4 regions of the Bacillus sp. C28GYM-DRY-1 genome follow, and region 3 is predicted to be linked to each of the others. Evidence: riboswitches for the same ligand, from Rfam matches in the RefSeq annotation. Region 3 holds a riboswitch; each other region holds the start of a gene.
The links. Region 3 has a riboswitch for thiamine pyrophosphate ahead of tenA (thiaminase II). Riboswitches for the same ligand answer to the same signal wherever they lie in the genome.

Region 1 (5,226 bases), on a different contig from region 3:
CTGAGTCGTTTTCTCCCCTCCTTTTACATACAAAAAAGGCCCTTATCTAAAACATAAGAGCCTTTGGCTTCACGATCAGCAAATACTGTAAATATATTAGCTATATTTAAACTTAAAACGTATTCCAATTTGCCTGTCAATTTTATTTATACAGCTTGCTGCCTTGATTCACAAATTCTTCAGCTTTTTCTTTCATTCCTTCTTGAATGGCATCCCATTCACTAAGCTCTTTATCCTTCGCATAATCACGAATATCCTGAGAAATTCTCATACTGCAAAACTTCGGCCCGCACATTGAACAAAAGTGAGCGGTTTTTGCTCCTTCAGCCGGCAGGGTTTCATCATGATATTCAAGTGCTCTTTCCGGATCAAGAGATAGATTAAACTGGTCTCGCCAGCGGAATTCAAAGCGGGCTTTCGATAACGCATCATCCCGTATTTGCGCTCCGGGATGCCCTTTTGCAAGGTCTGCCGCGTGCGCAGCAATTTTATATGTAATGACTCCTTCACGAACATCATCACGATTTGGCAACCCCAAATGCTCCTTCGGCGTTACATAACAAAGCATTGCTGTCCCATACCAGCCGATCATCGCCGCTCCAATTGCTGAAGTAATATGGTCATAGCCCGGTGCAATATCTGTCGTCAGAGGCCCCAATGTGTAAAAAGGCGCTTCTTTGCAAATGTCCATTTGTTTATCGACGTTCTCTTTGATTTTGTGCATCGGCACATGCCCCGGTCCCTCAATCATTACCTGAACATCATGCTTCCAGGCAATTTGCGTCAGCTCTCCAAGCGTCTCTAATTCAGCAAACTGCGCTTCGTCATTGGCATCAGCGATTGATCCGGGACGCAGACCATCCCCAAGAGAAAAAGCAATATCATACGTTTTCATGATTTCGCAGATTTCTTCAAAATGAGTATACAAAAAGCTTTCCTGATGATGAGCCAGACACCACTGCGCCATAATCGCTCCCCCGCGTGACACGATTCCAGTTGTCCGTTTTGCGGTTAGCGGGACATACCGCAGCAAAACACCAGCATGAATCGTAAAATAATCCACTCCCTGCTCTGCCTGCTCAATCAGCGTATCACGGTAAATCTCCCACGTTAAATCCTCCGCTACGCCGTTTACTTTTTCAAGCGCCTGATAAATCGGAACAGTTCCCACAGGCACAGGGCAATTGCGAATAATCCATTCTCGCGTCGTATGAATGTCTTTTCCGGTAGAAAGATCCATCATCGTATCCGCTCCCCAGCGGATGGCCCACGTCATTTTTTCCACTTCTTCTTCAATGGATGACGTAACCGCTGAATTTCCGATATTCGCATTAATCTTCACATGAAAATTCCGGCCGATAATCATCGGTTCACTCTCAGGGTGATTAATATTTGAAGGAATGATCGCCCGGCCGCTTGCTACCTCATTTTTGACAAATTCGGGAGACACATGCTCGCGGATTGCGATAAACTCCATCTCAGGTGTAATGATTCCTTTTTTGGCATAGTGCATTTGAGTGACATTTTGGCCCGCTTTCGCCCGCAGCGGTTTCCGCTTTAGTCCTGGGTAGCTTACATTTGGTTTTGCTTTTTTATAACCGTTATCTTCTGGTTTGACAGCCCGTCCTTCATATTCTTCAACATCGCCGCGCCCTGTGATCCATTTTTGGCGGAGCGGCTTTAGTCCTTCTTGAATATTAATGGTCACATTAGGGTCCGTATACGGTCCGCTTGTATCATAGACACGTACAGGCGCGTTCTCCTCTTCACCGAACGAACCTGTCGTCGGACTTAAGGCGATTTCCCTCATCGGCACTTGGATGTCCGAGGAAGAACCCTCCACGTATACTTTTTTACTCCCCGAAAAACTCGACATAATGGAAATGTTGGCTTGCTGCACTGAATTGTTTTGCATTACTTATCCTTCCCCTCTCTTCGTTTGAAAGGACAAAATCAAGCCCATAACCAGCACAAAAAACCGGATTCAAATGAATGAACCCGGTTACAGTCAGAAAGAAACATACTATTGCCCACACGACAATAATAAAAACAATTCCTCTACTTCCCCACGCTGGTACGAACCAGATCAGGTCCAAAGGGTTAAGAAGTTTACCTTCTCTCTCAGCCCGAAAAGCGGGCACCCCCAGTAACTATTGATTTCTGACTCATCTTAACATGAAATCAATCAAAAAAAAAGAGGAATTTAGATAATATTCAGCCAATTCACCCTAAATATTTGACAGGCAGCGGGATTTCAGCTATTTCATGTTCAGCCACCATCACCCGATATGCCTTTGCACCCGGTCTTGAACTAACTGTCTGAAACAGCTGATCATTTATGAAATGGAGAGCCGCTCCATCATCCGCAGCATAGCCATCACTCAGGAATTCATTAGATATCAGCTGGTGGTATATCGGCCTTCGGTCCTTTTCACCGTCATAATGAGGGCAAAAACTTCCTTGCAACAAACCTAAACTTTTCATACTAGTTAGCGGTCCGGCTGAATCTGTCACCCCTTCTTCAAACCAGCAGATCGCACCGGCACTTAATCCCGCTAGAATCACACCGTTCATCCATGCCTCCCTGAGAATAAGATCCAGCCCCCACTCCTTCCACAGCACAAGCATATTCCTCGTATTTCCCCCGCCAACATACATTACATCCTGTTCCATAACAAAAGAAAGTAAATCTGTTGTCGGTGGCTTAAATAAGGATAAATGAGACGGCACACAATCCAGTGTTTGAAATGCATCATAAAACCGCTGAACATAGTTTTGGGAATCACCACTCGCCGTCGGCAAAAAACAAACGCGAGGCGACTTCCGGTCTGATTGATTGATGATATATTGATCGAGGGACAAATTTTCCGGCTCCATCGAAAAACCCCCGCCGCCCATTGCAATAATCTGCTTCATACTCCCACTCCCCGTCAAAAATTTGTTATTCATTATAGCATTTTGTATAGAAGCAAGAAAATAAAGGCCCTTGAACAATGTCTTTGATCCAATTAACGCCATAGACGTACCTTCAACTGCTCTTAATTTCTTAACAACAAAATACATTAACAAGTATACCGCCGCGATAACGGCAACCTCGAACTCTCACCTCCGAAGACATTGCATGATCAATTAGATGCAGCTGTTTATCTGTATGGAGAACTGTCAGAACTCCTGTTGGAAAAGGCTTGATCCTAGATAAACCATTTCAAATCGACTCGCTTATATCCTGTAGAGAACTGTAAAAAGGTCATAAAAAAAGACGGTCTCTCGTTTATGAAAGACCGTCTCTTCTCCTTTATTGCTCCACTCTTCTTAAAGCCTCGTTTACTGTTTCTTTTATAAACGCGTCTTCACCGCTTAATCGGTCTAAACTGAGATCTCCGTTTCTTAGCCTTTCGGAAATATTGTTTATATCCTCTTCTACCGTGATTTGCAGCTCACCAGCCAAAAACATTCTGTGCAATTCATCAGCAACCATACTCTCTTTGTCCATTTCATCCGCTCCTTTGCTTTCAGTATTATTCTTAGTCTGTCCCTAGGCCTGACAAATCATAGGAAAAAAGTATGAATCAAACGAATCTTTTTTCCTCCTTTTTACGTATATCTGTTGAGATAAAGAAAAAGGGGAAGATCTAACATGTCATTTTTTAAAAAGCTTGCGGCAAGTGCCGGTATTGGTGCTGCAAAAGTAGATACAATTTTAGAGAAAGACGCATATTATCCAGGAGAAGAAATACGGGGAACTGTCCATGTCAAAGGCGGAAAAATTGCTCAGGACATCCGCTATATTGATTTACAGCTTAATACACGGTACGTCATTGTAAAAGACGATGAAGAGCATCGGAAATACACTACAATTCATTCTTTCCGGGTCACTGGTTCATTTACGATTCAGCCTGGAGAAGAGCATCAATTCCCGTTCTCATTCACTCTGCCTCTTGATACGCCGATCACTGTTGGGAAAGTAGAGGTCGCCGTGGTAACAGACCTTGATATCGAAGGCGGTATTGATAAGTCCGACCATGACCGCATTTTCGTTGAAGCGCATCCTTGGGTTGAAAGTGTGCTAGAAGCCATCGAAAACCTAGGCTTCCGTCTTAACGAAGCAGATTGCGAACAAGCACCTTACTTCCAACGCCGCCTACCGTTCGTTCAAGAATTTGAGTTCGTTCCGACATCAGGCTACTATCGTCAGATGCTTAATGAACTAGAGCTTATTTTCCTTTTAGACGATGACGGTTTAGATATGATTTTCGAGGTCGACCGCAGGGCAAGAGGCCTGCGAGGATGGTTTGAAGAGATGTATAATGACGGAGAACAGCTCGTACGTGTCCGCTTCAGCCAATCAGAGCTTGAAGATGCAGAAGGGCTTAAAGAGGTACTAGAAGAGATCATAGACCAATACGCTGAGTGAATGATAAAAAGGAGCCACAATTAATGAAGGCTCCTTTTCTTTAATAAAAAAACCCGTTTCTGTATAAGAAACGGGTTTTCAGTATACCGGTGGTCGGGGTCGAACCGACACTCCAGAAGGAACACGATTTTGAGTCGTGCGCGTCTGCCAATTCCGCCACACCGGCAAGTTTTACGTCGTATCTAACCGACGAATATAAATATATCATGGATCTTATAAAGTGTCAACGTATTTTAAAAAAGTTTTTATGGAAATATAAAATAAAAATTATTAAGAGACTTAACTAAACCTAATGACTCAAGCAGCTTTATGATCACGTGTTAAACATAACTTAGCTGCATAAATCAAAGTAATAAAAAAATGATCTACACAGGTAGATCATTTATATGATTCGTTAAATTGATAAAACACAAACACCAATTGAACTTACCATGTAAGTAAAATTGGTGCCGAGGGCCGGACTTGAACCGGCACGGTAGTCACCTACCGCAGGATTTTAAGTCCTGTGTGTCTGCCAATTCCACCACCCCGGCAAAAGAAAGGCGACACCCGGATTCGAACCGGGGATAAAGGTTTTGCAGACCTCTGCCTTACCACTTGGCTATGCCGCCGTAATTGGAGCGGAAGACGGGATTCGAACCCGCGACCCCCACCTTGGCAAGGTGGTGTTCTACCACTGAACTACTTCCGCATTTAAAGGGACTTAATACATCATATGCAATTTATTATAAAAAGTGAGACTGGGCTAGCTGGATTCGAACCAACGCATGACGGAGTCAAAGTCCGTTGCCTTACCGCTTGGCTATAGCCCA
Region 2 (5,226 bases), 180 kb from region 3:
TGCAAAAAGACGCGTGGAGCATCTGTTAATCGATCTGTCAGGTGTTGTGGTGGTTGATACGATGGTAGCACACCAAATCTTTAAATTGATCGAGGCGCTCAATTTGATCGGTGTCAGGTCAACCCTGTCAGGAATCAGGCCTGAAATTGCGCAAACAGCTGTACAGCTGGGAATTGATTTTTCGAATATTACAATAAAAACCAATCTCGCCCAGGCATTAAACTATCATCAATAAGAAAAAATCCGCTATCGCCGATAGCGGATTTTTTATGAGGAAAAACAGAACGATACGAGAAAAGATCCTGCGAATAATAAGAGAACGAGACAAAAGAACAGCCAGTCACGCCGGTTGACGGTCAGTGTCCGGTAATATGTCCGGTTTCTGCTTCCTGTAAAACCTTTCGATTCCATCGCCAGCGCTGTCCGTTCCGCTTTTCTGATGGCGCTTGCCAAAAGCGGGATGGTATATCGCTTTAACGCGCTGATTTTCTCAATGAAGCCGCTCTCTGCCGCTCCTCCTCTGATTTTATGGGCCTGCTGAATCAGCTGGACCTCATCCTTTAACAGCGGAAGAAAACGAAAACCTGCAATCACGCCATATGCGAGCTTTGGTGAGAGCTTGCACTGCTGGACAAGGCTCAGCATAAATAAAATGGGGTCAGTCGTAAAAACAAACATCATCGATAAGGCGGAAAAGCACAAAATCCGAAACCCGAGAGAGATGCCCACAGACACATTATCGCTGTTAATAGAGATAGGGCCGGCTTGAAATAAAAAATTTTCCGGGGTTGTCGGAACCTTGCCAAAAACAGCGGCTGTCCATACGCAACCGAATGCCAAAATCAAAAACGGAATCGTAAACAAAAACCATTTTTTCAATGAAATTTTGGCCGCCAATAGGATACCCGCAACAATGATGATATAAAAACAAGCAGGGGTGTAAGGATTGTAAATAAACGACAGCATGACGACACAGCAAAAAATGGCTGCCGCTTTCACTGTCGGATTAATGAGATGTAGCGGCTGCTTCATCACGCACCTCCTCTTGATATGCCATCCATTCATATAGAAGGGGAAGGGTGAGCTTTGCTTTTTGGACAAGCCCTGTTTCCTGAGAAAATAACTGCGCTGGAGATCCGTCAAAAACCAGGTCCGTATCGTGAAGCACAAGCACGCTGTCGGCATACGAAGAGACAAGCTCCATATCATGTGTAATCATGAGGACAGCGGTGCCTTCTTGCTTAATCCGCTGAATCATGTCCATGCATTCAGCCGCCGTGCGGGCGTCCTGGCCAAAGGTTGGTTCGTCTAATAATAAAACCTTTACGTCATGCATGAGCATGGTAGCGACGCTCAGGCGCCGTTTTTGCCCTTGGCTGATTGCAAACGGATGATGATCAGCCAAATGCGCAAGACCGAAACGATGCAGCAGATGCTGCGCTTTTTTCACAGTTTCAGCATTTACTTTTTGGCCGAACAACAGCTCGTCATATACTGTGCCAGCGACGAACTGATGCTCCGGGTTTTGAAAAACAAATCCCATTCGTTTCCGCAGTTCAGTTTCTTTATATGAGTGCAGCGGTTTATCATATAGAAGAATCTTTCCGCTTTGCGCCTTCATCAGACGCGCAAGGACGGATAAGAGTGTTGATTTTCCGGTGCCGTTCGGGCCGACAAGCGCGGTCAAAGAGCCTTCGCGCAATGAAAAGCTGATGTCTTTAAAAATTGTCTGCTGTCCTCTCGTGAACGAAAGGCTGCTGACATCAAGCACACGTTTTCCAGAAGGAGCTTCTTTCTTTTCAGCATGCCGGGCAGGAAAGGGTTCCTTGAAAAGCGTTTCCTTTGATAATGTAAACGGCATACGGCGTTTTTCCTGCAGGTCACACACTTTTGGAATCGCGATCCCCATTTGCTTTAAGGTCTTCGCTTCGTGCTGAAATAGATCTTTCGTCCGGCCATCGAGCACTTTCTTGCCTGCTTTGTCCAGCACGATTGTTCTCTCAATCCAAGGCGTCCATTCATCAAGCTGGTGCTCAATGACGAGGAGACTGAAGCCTTTTTCTTGCTGAAGATCTTTCATCATGTGAACGAATTCCCGAGCTGAATAGGGATCTAACAAAGAAGTTGGCTCATCTAACATAATAAGCTCAGGCTCCATCGCCAAAATACAGGCAAGAGCCACTTTCTGCTTTTGTCCTCCTGACAGTGCTGATATTGTTTTTTCTTTTAAATGGCTGATACGCAATTTTTCTAATACGGCATCAATTTTCTCCGTCATCTCTTCTCTCGGAACCTGCAAATTTTCCAGCCCAAAAGCAATTTCGTCCTCAACCGTCAGCATGCAAAACTGCTGATCCGGGTCCTGAAAGACCACCCCGGCATGCTGAGCAATCGTTTCGGAGGTTTCAGCGCCAGTGACCGGCTTTTGAAATAAAAATACATGACCGGACTGTATGCCGTCGCAAGCCTCCGGGTAAAGACCGTTTAAACAAAGGGCGAGGGAGCTTTTTCCGCACCCGCTCGGCCCTAGCAGTAAAGCGCATTCCCCTTTTTGCAGCGTAAACGAAATGTTTTGAAACACCGGTTTCTCGTCTTCTTCATAAGAGAAGCTGAGCTGGTCAACCGTCAGGAGCTCATTAAAGGCTTGCATGTTCTGATGCCCGCTTCCGTTTCTTTTTCAGTTCCTTTCCGAGTGCCATTCCGTTTAACACACCCGTATAAGCAAGAGAGTCACTGATTGCTTTTCCGAGCAGCCCGGCAAGCAACGCGCCGGAAATCAGACGGATCACAAGCATAATAAGAAGATAACCTGGTGAATAGGCACCATAGCCAGAAACAAAGAGATCATAGAAAAAGCTGGCTACTGAAGATCCCATTCCTGCCAGCAGAAGGACAGGAAGAGAGTATACCTTCCAGCGCGTCGCGAGAAATACAGCCTCAGCCCCGAGGCCTTGAACAATGCCGATGACGATGACCATCGGGCCAGACGGATTTCCCAGCAGGCACTCAACGAGAGCGGCAATGATTTCAGAAACAAGCGCCGCACCTGGTTTTCGAATAATGTACGCGGCGATGACAGAAACGATAAACCAAATGCCGTAAATCGGTTCATAGGCGATTGGCCCAAACATACCTGCAAGTACGTTTCCGAAATGCGTGAATAATAAATAAACAACGGCAAAAACGATACTGATAACGGACATAATGACAATTTCTTTTACTTTCCAGCTTTTCATTTTATCCCTGCTTTCTGTTTTTTTCTTGATGGACTGTTAGCCGAGAGATTCACAGTCATGGTTACGTGTTTTGTTTGCTGTTCAGCCATGCGGAAAACGGCCTCCAGTGTTCTGAACACGTCATGCGCATCCCCGTCAAGCTCACTCGCATAATGGATGCCTTGTACGAAGGTGCCTTCTGCTTTAGCAATATCGAGAGCTTCCATGATAAGGCCCATATAATCCGGCTCATTCATCGGATAAAGCGCAAATTGGCAAGGGGCTTCTGCGTTTAGGCTTCGGACGGCATCTTCATTGACACGCTTATTGCTTGCGGAAAGATATGTATCTCCCTGTGTATCGCCCGGGCATCCGATGGAAAACGTGCCATTCATGACGATGTGTTTTTCGCTGTTCGCCGCATAAAGGTAAATGGCTTTGGCAGCATCGAATACATGATCAATCGATCCGCGCAAGGCCGTGCTGATATGATCTGTTTTCGTCCAAACCTTAGATGTGTCAGTTTTTTTCAGCGCTGACTTGATCACACTGATAAAATCATCCGTCATCGGGTATAAAGAGAACCGAAAACCGGCGATTCTGCTTGTACCACAAATATGATCCATTTCTCCGACCTCCTGTTTTTTAGTAAAATAAAAAACTGCATATTCTAAGGGAATATGCAGTCATAGATCGATTAAGCGCACAAAAAAATACACCATTCGGTCAACCTGCACTTCCCCACGCTGGTATTATCCAGATCGGGTCATAAGGGATCAAAGCGCGTGTTTGCACGCTTTATCTCAGCCAAAAACAGCACCCCTAGTGCTTTCCATATACAATTTTTTATTTTGACATCATAATAGATGATAACAATCATTTTGTAAACAATGAAATCATTTTTTTCATATAGGGACAGGAGAGGATGGTCGGATTTGGAAAAAAAGGGAACCTATTAATTGTGGAAGGTGAGGAAAAAAACGCCAGACCGACAGCGCTTACATCTACGAAATTGAGATCCAAACGAAACAAGGCATTGAGACGGAATTTGACATTTCCGCAAAGGATGGACGGATCGTTAAGCAGGATATAGAAGACTAATCATTCAGCGTGTCCGCAAACCGTCGCATTCGTTGTCAGTCCTGCGCGTTGGTGCTCACGAATCATAATTCGCTCCAATGCTCGTCCTTCCTAGACTTCAAGGGTTTTCAATCATGCTGAAAAGATGACAAAATCCTAAAACAAAAAAGCGTTTTAGGACTTTGTCTACAATCTGGAACCCCCGTTAGCAGCGGGGGTTTTTCATGATAAGAAAGCCTTCTTTTGGACAATCTAAGTAGAAAAGGAGGCGAAAAACGCATGGAAAAGAAAGAGGAGCAATACATCAATCAGGCTGAATACGTCCCTCATCCGACGAAGGAAGGAGAGTACGCTTTATTTCTTCATGAAACATATCATTTGCTCTCTGAAGATGATGAGACGCAAACAACAGAATAAGGGCTTAGGCCCTTGTTTTGTTCCGTAAATGTGATGAAAACAAAACACATTAATTACTTTTTTTTGTTGACACAGCTTGTTTTTTTCTGTAATCTCAGTGTGTCAATTCAATTAAGAACTTCGTTAGGTGAGGCTCCTGTATGGAGATACGCTGCTGCCCAAAAATGTCCAAAGACGCCAATGGGTCAACAGAAATCATCGACATAAGGTGATTTTTAACGCAGCTGGATGATTAAATCCTATGCCATACAGTGCTAAAGCTCTACGACTGAAGGCGCTCGCACGCTTTTTTGCCGTGCTTCTTTCTCCTTCAATCCCGAAGGCTTTTTTTATGCCTTGAAAACGAAACTGATTAAAGGAGGTGCGGAGTATGGATTCTCCCCATTCGAGTCAATCTGAAGAGGTACCCATATACTATGACAGCAAGACAATTGATTACACGATGAGGAGACGATCTGCCGCACCTTCAGGCGAGGCCGGCACGTCTCCGTAGAGGAGGTACGAGTCCCGATGA
Region 3 (5,226 bases):
TCCGAAAATGTGAGGTTTGCGAGATTCCGTCCGTTTCCATTTTGGAAAAGAGTCCAGGATTCGTTTATCGGTAAAGGCGAATAGAAAGAGGACGTAACGTGGATCATTTTTTTATCAGAAAGAACATTACTTCCGCCGAAGACGGGATGACGCTTAAAGAATATGCGGGTGAACTGGGAATTTCAAAACGTCTGCTGACCGATATCAAGTTTGGCGGTGGAGACCTGTTAATCAACGGTGAGCATGTGACGGTCAAATACGTTTTGAGAGAGGGAGATCTTCTTACTGTGAAGTTTCCTGAGGAACTGGTGAGCGAGACGCTATTGGCAGAGCCTGTTCCGCTCGATATCCTGTATGAGGATGAACATGTGCTTGTGATAAACAAGCAGCCGTATGTGTCATCTATCCCCTCGAGAGAGCACCCGACCGGCAGCATTGCTAATGGAATTATCCATCATTATCAAAAAAACGGAGTGAGGGCGACAGTTCACCTTGTCACACGGCTTGACCGGGATACATCAGGTGTCATGCTTGTTGCCAAGCATCGGTTTGCCCACTCCATTTTATCGTCAGCGCAAAAAAACGGGCTTGTGAAACGCCGGTATGTGGCAGTGGTCCACGGGCGGTTGACACAGGCGGAGGGAACAGTTGATGCTCCGATTGGCAGACATCCTGACAGTATTATTGAACGGACAGTGACACCGGATGGCCAGAAGGCTGTTACTCATTTTTATGTCACATGCCCAAATGACGATATGACCTTGGTGACATTGCAGCTTGAGACTGGACGGACCCACCAAATTCGTGTACATATGAGCTATCTCGGGCACCCGCTGTGCGGCGATACACTGTACGGCGGAACGAGACGGGAAATTGGCCGCCAGGCCCTGCACAGCGAGCAGCTTTCATTTATCCATCCGCTGACACAGGAGAACATGACGTTTCATGCGTCACTGCCTCAAGATATGAACGAACTGATAAAAGGAGAGAATCATTGATTCTCTCCTTTTTTATATGGAACGAAATCTTGATTCGTCATAAGGCAGGGAACTTGGAACTGAGACGGTTTCTATTTCTGGAAAGCGAAAGCCTGTCAGTTTATTTCCGAACACGCAGCCTGTATCAATGTTGATGGTGCGATTGGCTTTCCGAGGCTCTTTCACAGGTGTATGGCCGTATACGACCCAAGCCTTGCCGTTATAGGCTGCCGCCCAATCACGTCTGACGGGTCTGCCGTCCGGATACGTTTCGCCCGTCACATCACCGTAAAGCACAAAGTCTTTCACCCTGCGGGTATATTTGCCGATATCGTCAGCCTTTATGCCAGCATGGGCGACAACTAATTCTCCGTTATGTAAGATGTCGTAAAGCGGCGCTGTTTCGTATAGCTTCATAAACTGTTCGCTGACTGCTGTTCTTTCTTCTTTAGAAAGTTCCTCAAGCTCTGCCGCTGTTGTTTCGAGACCGTGCATCACTTTCACCGGATTTCCTTTTAAGTAGCGGTACAGCTTATTGCAATGATTTCCCGGGACATAACGTACAGCGCCTTTGTCGTAAGCGCCCGCTACAAAGCGGATGACCTCTATCGATTTGGGTCCTCTGTCGGTTAAATCACCGGCAAAAACAAGCATCCTCCCTTCCTCGTGTTCAGGTACTCCATTTTTGATCGTATAGCCAAGCTTTTGGATTAATGCAGTCATTTCGTCATAGCAGCCATGAATATCGCTGATTATGTCGTAAGCCATGCGGCATCCTCCTTACCAATGATTTTAATTATTATGATGCAAAGTACTGTGAGTCATCACAAGCTTTTATGTGCAAATTATAGAAGAATCATTTTCTAAACAGGATTTAGACCATATTACTTTATTTTTTATCATCACCCTTGTTAAAATCGCGTTATGTTTTTTTAAAATTTGAGGTTTTGTTCTTTGATTAAGAACTGGTATAACCCTGATCTAAAAAGGAGGTTCTAATTATGGCGCATACATCTGTCGCATCTTTAGTTGTTGTACTTATCGTTGCATTTTTGACACCCATCCTTTTGCATCGGTTTAAACTCAGCATCCCGGTTGTTGTTGCTGAAATCATTATGGGATTGATCATAGGAAAAAGCGGCCTTAATTTAGTTGTGGAGGGTGACACATGGCTCCAGACGCTTTCTATGCTCGGATTTATCTTTTTAATGTTTTTAAGCGGGCTTGAAATTGATTTTTCATCGTTTGAGAAAGGAAAGAAAAAGCAGCTTATGCCGAACGGCAAAGAAGCGCCTAATACGTTTGCTGCGGCATCCATTATATTTGGCGGTATTTTTATTTTATCATTACTGCTGTCCTATGGGTTCGTCTTGGCAGGATTTATCGAAAATGCATTTTTAATGACGCTTATTATTTCAACGATTTCATTAGGCGTTGTCGTACCAACATTAAAAGAAGAACGGATCATGAATTCAAATATCGGGCAGATTATTTTGCTCGTTGCTGTTATTGCTGATTTGGCTACGATGATTCTTCTTGCTGTTTTTTCTTCTTTATACGGAGAGGACAGCGGAAACATGTGGCTCCTGATGATCCTGTTTGCAGCCGGAGTGGTGCTTTACTTTTTCGGCCGTGTCTTCAAACATCGCTCTTTTGTTCAATCCATGTCAAAAGGGACGATCCAGATCGGAACGCGCGCGATTTTTACGTTAATTATCGTACTTGTTGCCCTGTCTGAATCACTTGGGGCAGAAAATATTCTCGGCGCTTTCTTAGCAGGGGTTCTCGTTTCCCTTCTTTCGCCAAACAAAGAACTTGTTCAGCAGCTGGATTCATTCGGCTACGGGTTCTTAATTCCGATTTTCTTTGTGATGGTCGGTGTGAAGCTGGATATATGGACCCTTTTCCAAGACCCGAAAATATTAATCATGATTCCACTTCTGCTTCTGGCGCTGTTAGTAAGCAAAATCCTTCCTGTTTTGTACTTGAGGAAGTGGTATGATAACCGAACCGTTTTGGCATCTGGTTTCCTGCTGACATCAACGCTTTCGCTCGTGATTGCCGCTGCGACAATCGGCGAGCAGCTTCACGTGATCAGCGCAAATATGTCAGGAGCACTGACGTTAGTAGCCGTCATTGCAAGTATTTTTTCGCCGGTCTTCTTTAAAAAGTTGTACAAACGGGAGGAGCAGCCGGAGGAGAAAAAGACGATTACGTTTATCGGTGCAAACCAAATGACATTACCTGTTACTCTTGAACTGCCGGAGGAAGAGTATGATGTGCGTGTTGTACACGTCTACCAAGAGAATGCGGAGGAAAAGCTTTCAGAGTCAGTATTTACTATCGAAACGATTTCTGACTATGAACACGAGACGCTTGAATCACTCGGCATTTTTGATACGGATATCCTCGTTGTGGCGACAGGGAATGAAGACATGAATGCGGACATTGCATTACTTGCAAAAGAAAAAGGCACAGAGAGAGTCATTGCCAGTGTAGGATCACCGGAAAATGAAGCAGCTCTGAAGGAGCAGGGAATCAGTATCTTTTCTATTCTGCTTTCAACAAAAACACTGCTTCGCGCACTGATAGAAGCGCCTGGAGTCATGAGGCTCCTCACGAACCAGGAGTCTTCGCTGTATCAAATTAATATGGATAATAGCACTTACGACGGTGTGATTTTGCGGGAATTCCCTTTAACAGGCGACGTCATCTTTGTCAGGATTTTCAGAGGTGTTGATAGCATCGTTCCTCATGGGGACACAAGGCTGAAACTGGGAGACCGCTTAATTGTTACCGGATCTCGCGGGTACGTAACGGAGCTTAAGAAAACATTAGAAGGATAAACCTTGACCAAATAGGGATTCGTGTTAATATAGAGGTGCAGAACAATTCAATATGTATTCGTATTACCACTAGGGGTGTCCTTTTTAAGGGCTGAGATAAAAGTGTGACTTTTAGACCCTCATAACTTGAACAGGTTCAGACCTGCGTAGGGAAGTGGAGCGGTATTTGTGTTATTTAACTATGCCAATTCCAAACCACTTTTCCTTGCGGGAAAGTGGTTTTTTTATTTATCAGACAGGGGGAATGACGTGTGAAGTTTTCAGAAGAATGCCGCAGTGCAGCCGCAGAATGGTGGGAGGGGAGCTTTGTCCATCCGTTCGTTCAGGGAATCGGTGACGGAACGCTTCCAATTGATCGTTTTAAATACTACGTGCTTCAGGATTCTTATTATTTAACGCATTTTGCGAAGGTGCAATCGTTTGGCGCCGCTTATGCGAAGGACCTTTATACAACGGGACGGATGGCAAGCCACGCTCAAGGTACATATGAGGCGGAAATGGCGCTTCATCGCGAGTTTGCGGAGCTGTTGGAAATCAGTGAGGAAGAGCGTAAGGCGTTTAAGCCGTCTCCTACGGCATACTCTTATACATCCCATATGTACCGTTCGGTTTTGAGCGGGAATTTTGCTGAGATCTTAGCGGCCCTGCTGCCATGCTACTGGCTTTATTACGAAGTTGGGGAGAAATTGCTGCATTGTGATCCGGGGCATCCGATTTATCAGAAGTGGATCGGCACATACGGCGGTGACTGGTTCAGACAGCAGGTCGAAGAGCAAATCAATCGGTTTGATGAGCTGGCGGAAAACAGCACAGATGAAGTGCGCGCCAAGATGAAAGAGAATTTTGTTATTTCCAGCTTCTATGAATATCAATTTTGGGGAATGGCCTACCGAAAAGAAGGCTGGTCCGACCGCGGCATAAAAGAGGTGGAGGAATTTGGAGCTTCACGCCATAACTGATGACTGCAAGCCGGTTGAAGAGTTAGCCAGAGCAATCATAGCTATTCGTAATGAAGTTGATTTTATACACATTCGGGAACGGTCAAAATCGGCAGCCGACATTTTGAAACTGCTCGGGCTTATTTCTGAAGGCGGTGTTGATAAACGAAAGCTGGTCATGAATGGGCGGGTGGATATTGCGCTTTTTTCTACGATTCATCGTGTGCAGCTGCCGAGCAGCAGCTTTTCGCCGAAGCAGGTCAGAGCCAGATTTCCTCACCTTCATATCGGCCGGTCGGTGCATTCACTTGAGGAAGCGGTTCAAGCAGAAAAGGAAGACGCTGACTACGTGTTGTTCGGCCATGTGTTTGAAACGGATTGTAAAAAGGGCCTTGAAGGCAGAGGTGTGTCATTGCTGTCAGATATCAAACAGCGGATTTCCATCCCGGTTATTGCGATCGGCGG
Region 4 (5,226 bases), on a different contig from region 3:
ATTATGGTTTTTTTCTAAGAGAAGAATTGAAGATGTTGAAACAAAAAACATTCAATATGAGGAACGCGTCAGCGTACAGGCTGATTTGGGCGGCCAAACGCTTCATGTCAGAGGGCTGATTGATTCCGGTAATCAGCTGTACGATCCGCTTACTAAAACGCCGGTCATGATTATTCACATTGATAAACTGGAACCGATTTTCGGAGCAGCCGAAACGACAATTATTCGAAACACAGATCCATTGGAAGCCATCCAACAACTCGATGATTCATTTCGCTTTTTAGATAAACTGAGGCTGATTCCATACAGGGGAGTAGGTCAGCAAAATCAATTTTTACTATGCGTTAAACCGGATCACGTAACGATTATAACAAAAGAAGATATGGTTTCTGCAGATAAATGCTTAATCGGCATCAGCACAACACAGCTATCGGCAGATGGAGAGTTTGACGCAATTATTCATCCGAAAATGCTTTCGGGCAAGGCCATCAAACACGTTTCATAATGTTCTCAAATGTCCGTTACTTATCATACTCAAACGACGTGACATTTAGAAGGGAGAGGAAGATGAAAAAACTGAAATTGCGATTGACGCACCTCTGGTATAAGCTGCTGATGAAACTTGGGCTGAAAAGTGATGAAGTCTATTACATAGGTGGGAGTGAAGCCCTGCCGCCTCCATTATCTAAAGATGAGGAGCAGGTTCTGTTAATGAAGCTCCCAAACGGCGATCAGGCGGCACGCGCCATTTTGATTGAACGTAATTTGCGCCTCGTCGTCTATATCGCCCGTAAATTTGAAAATACGGGAATTAATATAGAGGATTTAATCAGCATCGGTACCATCGGATTAATCAAAGCTGTGAATACGTTCAATCCAGAAAAGAAAATCAAGCTGGCGACCTATGCCTCCCGCTGTATAGAAAACGAAATCCTGATGTATTTAAGGAGAAACAACAAAATCCGTTCAGAGGTTTCCTTTGATGAGCCGCTAAATATTGATTGGGACGGCAATGAGCTTTTGCTTTCTGATGTGCTTGGCACTGACGATGACATCATCACAAAAGACATAGAGGCTAACGTAGATAAAAAGCTTTTGAAAAAAGCGCTTGAACAGCTCAATGAGAGGGAAAAACAAATCATGGAACTCCGTTTTGGTCTTGTCGGCGAGGAGGAAAAGACCCAAAAGGATGTAGCGGATATGATGGGGATTTCCCAGTCCTATATTTCTCGTCTTGAGAAACGAATCATTAAAAGATTGCGAAAAGAATTCAACAAAATGGTGTAAAAATTTTTTGCGGGTAATCCCTTGATTCTACAAGGATTTCCCAATAATGACTATTTTTCGGTCTGAGTGCAGTGCATATTTTTCCCACCCGAGGAGATACTTAACGTTGTACAGCAGCTCCTGTAGGGAGGGAAAAAAGTGTCGAGAAATAAAGTCGAAATCTGCGGGGTGGATACCTCCAAATTACCAGTACTCAAGAATGAAGAAATGAGAAAGCTGTTTAGGCAGCTGCAGGATGAAGGCGATGATTCAGCAAGAGAAAAGCTTGTAAACGGGAACTTACGTCTTGTCTTAAGTGTCATTCAAAGATTTAATAACAGAGGAGAGTATGTTGATGACTTATTTCAGGTCGGCTGCATCGGACTAATGAAATCCATTGATAATTTTGACCTAAGCCACAATGTTAAGTTTTCAACATACGCTGTACCTATGATTATCGGAGAGATCCGCAGGTATTTACGCGATAATAACCCGATCCGTGTCTCAAGATCACTCCGGGATATCGCTTATAAGGCACTTCAAGTAAGAGAGCGGTTAATCAGTGAGACAAGCAAGGAGCCGACTGCAGAAGACATTGCAAAAGTTCTTGAAGTACCGCATGAGGAAATCGTATTTGCGCTGGATGCCATCCAGGATCCGGTTTCACTATTTGAGCCGATCTATAACGACGGCGGAGACCCGATCTTTGTGATGGATCAAATCAGTGATGAGCGCAATAAAGATTCACAATGGATTGAAGAGCTGGCTTTAAAAGAGGGCATGAGAAGGCTGAATGATAGGGAAAAAATGATTTTGAGAAAGCGATTCTTCCAAGGGAAAACTCAAATGGAAGTAGCCGAGGAAATCGGTATTTCTCAAGCGCAGGTGTCCAGACTTGAAAAAGCGGCTATCAAACAAATGAATAAAAATATTCATCAATAATGAAATAGAAAGCCTTTAAAACGATTGTGTTTTAAAGGCTTTTCTATTGGTTGCAGGCGGTTTACGTTTTGGGAAAAATAAGGTATCCTAGTTCGTACAAAGTTTTATGAAAATTTAAATAATTATAAAGGGTAGTGAAGAGGAGGACCACAATGATTTTGCAACTTGACAATGTCTCATTAAAGCGGAATGGAAAATGGATACTGAGAGATATTCATTGGAAGGTGGAAGAAAAAGAAAATTGGGTGCTTTACGGACTGAATGGAGCCGGGAAGACAGCCTTGTTAAATATGCTTTGCTCATATTATTTTCCAACATCGGGCGAGATGCAGGTGCTTGGCCATCAATTTGGTAAAACGGAGCTTGGAGAGAAACTTAGACGGAAAATTGGCCTCGTCTCAGCGACTCTTCAGCAAAAATTTTATCCGGCAGATTCAGCATTTGAAATTGCTTTGAGCGGAGCTTACGCTTCAATTGGATTATATGAAACACCCAGTGCAGAAATCAGGGAAAAAGCCATTGGTTTGTTAGATGACTTGGGAGCAATTGAATATGCCGACCGCCGCTATGAAACCCTTTCTCAAGGAGAAAAACAAAGAGCCTTGATTGCAAGAGCGCTTATGGCCGATCCGGAGCTGCTGATACTGGACGAACCGGTCACAGGGCTGGATTTTATTGCCCGGGAAAAGCTGTTAGACACGATTACATACATTGCCAATAAAGAAAATGCGCCATCGATCCTTTACGTGACTCATCATGCGGAAGAAATTTTGCCGGTCTTTGACAAAGCCCTTTTGTTAAAACAGGGAGAGGTCTTTAAATCGGGAGAAATAAAGGAAATGCTTACTGATCAAATCCTTTCCGCTTTTTTTGATACGCCAATCCATGTATTATGGAATCAGGATCGGCCGTTTTTAACAAGAGCTGAGCCAATAACGAATGCCTGACAAACACATATCGATCATCCTAGGGGTGCTTTGCGAAGCTGAGAGAGACATTTGTCTTAACCCTTTTGACCTGATCTGGATCATGCCAGCGGAGGGAAGCGGTGAAAAAACGGAGTACATAGGACTCTGTTTGTTTTTATTAAGCCGTTTCATAACATTTGAAACGGCTTCTTTGATTTTAAAGAATAGGAGCGGATCGCATTGAATCAACAAATAGAGTCTCTGTTAACAAAGGTGGAAGATCAAAAGGAGGAGCTTATTCAGCTAGCAAAAACGCTGATTTCCTATAAAACTCCTGCTCCGCCTGCAAGAAATACCGACGGCATTCAGTCTTGGATTGCTGGGTTTTTAAATGAAATGGGATTCTCAATTGATAAATGGGACGTGTACCCAGGAGATCCCAATGTTGTAGGGTTACTAAAGGGAACAGATTCAGCAGGTCATTATAGCTTGATCATCAATGGCCATGTAGATGTGGCAGAGGTGAAAGAGGATGAGGAGTGGGAGCATGATCCGTTTCATCCAATTGAAAAAAACGGCCTCTTAATTGGACGAGGCGCTTCTGATATGAAAGGCGGAATGGCATGTGTGCTGTTTGCGGTAAAATTGATTCGTGAAGCCGACATTGAACTTCCTGGTGATTTGATTCTGCAATCGGTAATCGGGGAGGAAGTCGGAGAAGCCGGGACGCTTGAATGCTGCAAGAGGGGCTATCATGCTGATTTTGCAGTTGTCGCGGATACGAGCGATATGCATATTCAAGGTCAAGGCGGTGTTATTACAGGCTGGATTGAAATCAAAAGCAGTCAAACGTTTCATGATGGGACGAGGCGGAATATGATTCACGCAGGCGGAGGAACATTCGGAGCAAGCGCAATTGAAAAAATGGCAAAAATCATTGCGGGACTCGGGGAACTGGAGCGCCACTGGTCTATCATGAAAAGTTATCCCGGTTTTAAACCAGGCACAAATACGATTAATCCGGCTGTCATAGAAGGCGGCAGACATGCGGCTTTTATAGCGGATGAGTGCAGGCTGTGGATCACAGTCCATTTTTACCCTAATGAAACTCATGAACAAGTGGCAGCGGAAATAGAAGATTATATTAACCGACTGAGTGACAGTGATATTTGGCTTAGGGAAAACCGCCCTGTCTTCAAGTGGGGAGGCTCATCTATGATTGAAGACAGGGGAGAAATTTTTCCGGCACTGGAAGTTGACCCTGGCCATCCAGGCGTATCAGCGCTTACAGCGTCTCATGAGAAAGTGAAACGGGAGCGTCCGGTTATTGACGTTTCTCAATCCGTTACAGACGGAGGATGGCTGTATAATGCAGGCATTCCAAGCGTGATTTACGGACCTGGAGATCTGCATAATGCACACTCCGTGAACGAGGAGGTATCGATTGAGCAACTGGTCGATTATACGAAAATTATGCTCAATTTTATCATCAGCTGGTGCAGCCGAAAAAAAGAACAGTGACCATGAAAATTTCTTCTTGCTGACAAGGTTCAGCCTGCCCGTTCATATACTTGAAAAAAGGACGGAAAAAGGACGTGATGGAATGATCAGCATTTCAGAATTTCAAGTGAAGGATGTCGTCAATGTCTCAAACGGAAAAAAGCTGGGGAGCATTGGTGATATAGATATCAATGTAACCACTGGCAAAATTCAGGCGATCATACTAGGTGGAAATGGAAAAGTGCTTGGGTTTTTTGGAAAAGAAGAGGAATTGGTCATTCCATGGCGAAATATAGTAAAAATCGGGGAAGATGTAATCTTAGTCCGATTAAATGAACCGCATGCATAACTTGCTCGTCTGCAGCGGATTGGCAAATGCCGGAAGTCTGGATTCTTCCGGCACATTTCATTTAGAAATTATGCAAATCGGCGCTCAACGAATGCAGAAAGATGTGGTAAAATAAGTGGGAAATTCCGCTTTTTTAAATGTTTGTCGAAAGGTTGGATCATCATGAATACATATCACCCATTCAGTCTTACCACACCCTCGACACTCATGATACAAGACTGGACACAAACGAATCAAAACAACAGAGAAGTCATTGCCGGA

Region 1: linked by a shared signal. The riboswitch ahead of thiC (phosphomethylpyrimidine synthase ThiC) and the one ahead of tenA (thiaminase II) in region 3 are both predicted to bind thiamine pyrophosphate.
Region 2: linked by a shared signal. The riboswitch ahead of Q3W56_RS05505 (YkoF family thiamine-binding protein) and the one ahead of tenA (thiaminase II) in region 3 are both predicted to bind thiamine pyrophosphate.
Region 4: linked by a shared signal. The riboswitch ahead of Q3W56_RS00335 (acetylornithine deacetylase) and the one ahead of tenA (thiaminase II) in region 3 are both predicted to bind thiamine pyrophosphate.

Annotation. Positions count from the first base shown of each region.
Region 1 covers NZ_JAUMKF010000032.1:1,412-6,637, reverse strand. Annotated here, with positions in the region: partial or broken gene Q3W56_RS19590 (FbpB family small basic protein) at 1-23, opposite strand, end outside; gene thiC (phosphomethylpyrimidine synthase ThiC) at 143-1,915, opposite strand; TPP riboswitch at 2,047-2,155, opposite strand; gene Q3W56_RS19580 (Type 1 glutamine amidotransferase-like domain-containing protein) at 2,224-2,916, opposite strand; gene Q3W56_RS19575 (hypothetical protein) at 3,296-3,493, opposite strand; gene Q3W56_RS19570 (sporulation protein) at 3,638-4,414, shown strand; tRNA gene Q3W56_RS19565 (tRNA-Leu) at 4,499-4,580, opposite strand; tRNA gene Q3W56_RS19560 (tRNA-Leu) at 4,859-4,947, opposite strand; tRNA gene Q3W56_RS19555 (tRNA-Cys) at 4,955-5,025, opposite strand; tRNA gene Q3W56_RS19550 (tRNA-Gly) at 5,031-5,105, opposite strand; tRNA gene Q3W56_RS19545 (tRNA-Gln) at 5,155-5,226, opposite strand.
Region 2 covers NZ_JAUMKF010000003.1:311,660-316,885, forward strand. Annotated here, with positions in the region: gene rsbRB (RsbT co-antagonist RsbRB) at 1-235, shown strand, start outside; gene thiX (HMP/thiamine ABC transporter permease ThiX) at 268-1,032, opposite strand; gene Q3W56_RS05495 (ABC transporter ATP-binding protein) at 1,007-2,650, opposite strand; gene Q3W56_RS05500 (ECF transporter S component) at 2,637-3,236, opposite strand; gene Q3W56_RS05505 (YkoF family thiamine-binding protein) at 3,233-3,841, opposite strand; TPP riboswitch at 3,937-4,049, opposite strand; partial or broken gene Q3W56_RS05510 (PepSY domain-containing protein) at 4,206-4,316, shown strand; gene Q3W56_RS05515 (transcriptional regulator SplA domain-containing protein) at 4,575-4,712, shown strand; M-box (ykoK) riboswitch at 4,825-4,992, shown strand; gene Q3W56_RS05520 (hypothetical protein) at 5,083-5,205, shown strand; gene mgtE (magnesium transporter) at 5,223-5,226, shown strand, end outside.
Region 3 covers NZ_JAUMKF010000003.1:131,162-136,387, forward strand. Annotated here, with positions in the region: gene Q3W56_RS04410 (NAD kinase) at 1-84, shown strand, start outside; gene Q3W56_RS04415 (RluA family pseudouridine synthase) at 99-998, shown strand; gene prpE (bis(5'-nucleosyl)-tetraphosphatase PrpE) at 1,011-1,745, opposite strand; gene Q3W56_RS04425 (monovalent cation:proton antiporter family protein) at 1,979-3,823, shown strand; TPP riboswitch at 3,885-3,993, shown strand; gene tenA (thiaminase II) at 4,075-4,782, shown strand; gene tenI (thiazole tautomerase TenI) at 4,760-5,226, shown strand, end outside.
Region 4 covers NZ_JAUMKF010000001.1:64,370-69,595, forward strand. Annotated here, with positions in the region: gene spoIIGA (sigma-E processing peptidase SpoIIGA) at 1-505, shown strand, start outside; gene sigE (RNA polymerase sporulation sigma factor SigE) at 568-1,287, shown strand; gene sigG (RNA polymerase sporulation sigma factor SigG) at 1,426-2,208, shown strand; gene Q3W56_RS00330 (ABC transporter ATP-binding protein) at 2,361-3,155, shown strand; TPP riboswitch at 3,167-3,269, shown strand; gene Q3W56_RS00335 (acetylornithine deacetylase) at 3,357-4,637, shown strand; gene Q3W56_RS00340 (YlmC/YmxH family sporulation protein) at 4,720-4,965, shown strand; gene pgeF (peptidoglycan editing factor PgeF) at 5,128-5,226, shown strand, end outside.